Regions from separate parts of the Bacillus sp. Marseille-Q1617 genome, predicted to be linked through region 1. Evidence: riboswitches for the same ligand, from Rfam matches in the RefSeq annotation. Region 1 holds a riboswitch; the other holds the start of a gene.
What was found. Region 1 has a riboswitch for S-adenosylmethionine ahead of HWX64_RS21930 (YezD family protein). Riboswitches for the same ligand answer to the same signal wherever they lie in the genome.

Region 1 (2,204 bases):
TTTTTAAAAGAATGGTCGATTCCGTCTATACCGTCGTCATGAGAATCGTCACATTGGTATTGAGGCTTACTCCATATGGGGTGCTGGCGATTATGGCAAAGACGGTTGCTTTAAGTGATTTTGATGCCATCACCAAGCTTGGTGAATTTGTAGTAGCTTCCTATATTGCATTGCTCATTATGTTTGTCATTCATCTGATTATGTTGACAATGTCAGGGTTGAACCCTGTAACGTATGTGAAAAAAGTATTCCCCGTTTTAACGTTTGCTTTCACTTCGAGATCCAGTGCAGGTACCCTGCCGTTGAACATTCATACTCAGACAAAAAAGCTTGGCGTTTCAGAAGGGATCGCCAACTTCTCTGGATCATTCGGGCTTTCGATTGGCCAAAACGGGTGTGCAGGAGTATACCCTGCCATGCTTGCTGTCATGATCGCCCCTACTGTGGGAATCAATCCATTGACACCTTCTTTCATTTTGACGCTTATCCTGATAGTAGCCATATCCTCATTCGGAGTTGCGGGTGTCGGTGGAGGAGCGACTTTTGCCGCCATTCTCGTATTATCTGCAATGGACCTTCCAATCGCGCTTGCAGGTCTTCTGATATCTGTAGAACCGCTGATTGACATGGGGCGGACTGCTGTGAATGTCAGCGGGGCCATGACTTCGGGGATTATTACAAGCAAAGTGACTGGCGAATTGGATCCCGAAGTTTATCAAGGGGTGCAAACGGCAGAAGAATAACCATTACTCACTTTTTGTATACCATAAAATAACCCCCATGAATAATATGTTCAGTGAAACCAAGATAAAAAGATTTATTGAACTTTTTTAAAGTTTATAAATCTTATCGAAAAACTCGGGTTGACATCTTTGAAAAACGTGATATTATTTAGAATATTAAATTAAATATTTCTTATCCAGAGCGGTGGAGGGACCTGGCCCTTTGAAGCCCGGCAACCTACTATTAGTCAGTAAGGTGCCAATTCCAGCAAAATGTGGATTCATTTTGGAAGATAAGGTATCTATGCCTGAACAACCTTCCATTCTGGAAGGTTGTTTTTTCTTTCAGGCTATGACTGGATAAGATGAAGTTTGGGGGAATCATGTGGCAGATCAAGACAATCAAAAAGCATTTGATGAAGTTGTAAAAAATGTGAAGTCAATGTTAAAGACGATGAAATTTGGGTCTATTACAGTCGTGGTCCAAGATGGAAAAGTTGTACAGATTGAGAAAAATGAAAAGGTCAGACTTAAATAAACTGAAATGCTGACTAGACAAACTAGAGGCGTTAAACACTTTGAGGGATATCCCTCTCTGTGTCTAACGTCTCTTTTTCTTTTTTTCAGCTCAATAAAGGGGGTTGTATATTGTTAACTTATCAGAATTGGAAACACCCATCCTGTTCTTTCCAAATTGATGAAACCTATAAAGGTGCCTTGAATGTCCTTGAATGGTCTTATGAACATTACAGAAATGATATCGTGTATGCCTGCAGCTTCGGGATTGAGGGAATTGTACTGGTTGATTTGATTGCTAAGGTCAAACCCTCGGCAAAGATTATCTTTTTAGATACAGATGTGCACTTCAAAGAAACGTACGAAACGATCGAAAAAGTAAGAACCAAGTATCCCGATTTAAACATAACGTCTAAAAAATCAGCGCTGACATTAGATGAGCAGACTTTGAAATATGGTGAAAAATTATGGGAGACAGATCCTAATCAATGCTGTCGTTTAAGAAAACTCATTCCCCTGGAAGAAGCATTATCAAAAGGACATGCCTGGATTTCAGGATTGCGGAGGGAACAGTCAGAAAGCAGGAAGTATGTAAATTTCATTAATAAGGATGAAAAGTTTAAATCGATAAAAATTTGCCCCCTCATCCATTGGACGTGGAAAGAAGTGTGGAGGTATGTACACAAACACCAACTTCCTTACAATACTCTCCATGATAAAGGCTATCCCAGCATAGGGTGTTCCCATTGTACAGCACCTGCCTATAACATGGACGATTTACGCTCCGGCAGATGGAAAGGCTCAGGAAAGACAGAATGCGGTCTTCATTAAGGAGGGTGAAGATCGTTGCTTGAAGTGACCGCACTTTTTATATGTCTATTTTTTGCGATGAATATCGGTGCGAGTGGAGCGGCTGCATCGATGGGTGTGGCATATGGGGCTGGAGCGGTGAAAAGCATGAGAACA
Region 2 (2,204 bases), 1.1 Mb from region 1:
AGGTGTCCAGCATGCCGCTGACCTTGACGGCGGTGCATTGACGAGCGCCGCATTCGGACATGCCCTCGGGGTTGCAGGAGAATACATCGTTTCATTCTCCGTCATTTTCTTTGGGTTCTCGACGATTGTCGGCTGGTATATGTACGGTGAGAAGTGCTTCGAGTACTTGACCGGCTATCGCTATATTGCTTCGTACCGTTTGATTTATGTCGTTGCAACCGGGATGGGTGCAGTGGCGAATCTTGAACTGGTTTGGGCATTTGCAGACATGTCGAACGCCCTGATGATGATTCCGAACTTAATTGCCTTACTTCTTCTTTATAAGGTGATCGTGAAGGAAACAAATCATTACTTTAATGAGTATCTGCCCGGGCAGATGCAGTCTTATTCTAAAAGAAAAGCAAGTTAAGAAAAACCGTCACGGGTTCACCGGGGCGGTTTTCCTATTCATGCTCATTTATCTATATCCTCTAATAAATAAACCGTCTGCTTCCCTGAGAAATTTGAAGAAATAACTTTCTGGTTCTTTTCTCTTAATTTTCGAAATCATTTGACGACATCACATTAATGCGTTACAGTAATACATAACTTAAAATGAATATAATCCTTATCGAGAGCCAGGGGAGGAAATTGGTCCTGTGATCCTGCGGCAACCTGTTATTTTCTTATTTGAAAGTAGTAAGGTGCTAATTCCAACAGACACACAGTCTGGAAGATGAGGAAGAGATGATGCCTCTTCCTCTGGGAGAGGCTTTTTCTATTGAATTCCTCTTTTATTCCTGACTAAACAGATCGTTATAAAAACAATAAAAGGGGATGTTAAAGATGACAGAAGTTGGTTATTGGTTTATCGGTTTTGCACTTTTTTACACAGTCTTTCTTATTTTTGTAAGTCAGTTTTCAAGAAAGAAGGCTGTCGATGGGAATGGTTTCTTTGTTGGCGGACGGGGATTCAATTCCTTTTTTGTAGCAGTTTGCATTACTGGATTATTCTCGGGATCATCCTATATTGCGATACTCGAACTGAGCTATTTGACGGGTATATCAGCGATTTGGTACGGGGTGGCCGAGACCATTCACGTGTTGATCATTGCTCTGGTCCTGATTACCCCATTTAGAAAAAAAGCCCTTGTGACGATTTCAGGACTGCTTGGAGACCGTTATGGTGAAAAGGTCAGAGGGATCGCCGGCGCTATTACGGCGTTTACCTTCCCAATGTGGTCGGTCGCCACAGCACTTGCTTTTGCATCGGCAATGTCTGTATTTACCGGAATCTCATTGATTTGGTCCGTTACGATTACTGCGGTCCTTCTCCTCGCTTATCTTCAGTTTGGGGGAATGTGGTCAATCGGCTTTACACAATTGAGTAATGTGATCGTATTTTTCATCATGCTGGCGATTGGAACGTATGCATTCTTTATCAACCCCGGAGTAGAAGGAATTGCTTCGTTATTTAAAGAAAAACCTCAGTTTGCTTCTTGGAATGGAGCAGGAATACAAACCATACTTGCTTGGTTCGGTACCTTCTTGTTCAATGTGATCTTGGCTCAAGCTGCCTTTCAGATGGCGTTATCCTGTAAAACTCCTGAGGAGGGCCGAAAAGGATTATTATATGGTGCTGTTTTGGGCATTCCACTCATCATAGGTGCTGTTTTATTCGGTCTGGCTGCTCAGCAGGTGGTTCCGGGTCAATCCCAAGGCTTGGTAGCGATCCCACTTTACCTGATGGAGACTCTCCCTGCTCCACTTGTCGGATTATTTTTCCTCGGGTTCTGGGCTGCTGCCCTCAGCTGGGGTGCCCCGTGTCAATTCTCAGGGGCCACGAGCCTTGGGAGAGATACCGGAAAAGCCATCAACCCTAAAGCTACAGAGCTGCAGCTGGTTCGTTATACGAAGTGGTCCCTTGTGTTATTGACCGTATTAATGATTAGTTTCGCCTTAATTCGTTCTGAACAATCCGCTTGGTGGAATGTGCTCGCCTGGGTTACACGGAACTCGGCAACCTTCGCCCCCGTTGTAGCTGCTTTGTTCTGGCCGGTCGTTACAAAACGCGCTGCCCTCCTTTCTCTTTTTACAGGTTCATCTTCAGGGCTGCTCTGGTATCATCTGGGAGGTTGGGCGATCAATGATTTCTATCAGAATATACACCCTGTGTGGATCGGGATGATTATAAACATACTGACAATCGTGTCGATCAGTTTAAT

Region 2: linked by a shared signal. The riboswitch ahead of HWX64_RS04850 (sodium:solute symporter) and the one ahead of HWX64_RS21930 (YezD family protein) in region 1 are both predicted to bind S-adenosylmethionine.

Annotation. Positions count from the first base shown of each region.
Region 1 covers NZ_CAHJXM010000001.1:2,094,713-2,096,916, reverse strand. Annotated here, with positions in the region: gene HWX64_RS10485 (L-cystine transporter) at 1-743, shown strand, start outside; SAM riboswitch class I at 913-1,022, shown strand; gene HWX64_RS21930 (YezD family protein) at 1,108-1,260, shown strand; gene HWX64_RS10475 (phosphoadenylyl-sulfate reductase) at 1,371-2,069, shown strand; gene HWX64_RS10470 (inorganic phosphate transporter) at 2,127-2,204, shown strand, end outside.
Region 2 covers NZ_CAHJXM010000001.1:975,606-977,809, reverse strand. Annotated here, with positions in the region: gene HWX64_RS04855 (sodium:alanine symporter family protein) at 1-409, shown strand, start outside; SAM riboswitch class I at 605-722, shown strand; gene HWX64_RS04850 (sodium:solute symporter) at 826-2,204, shown strand, end outside.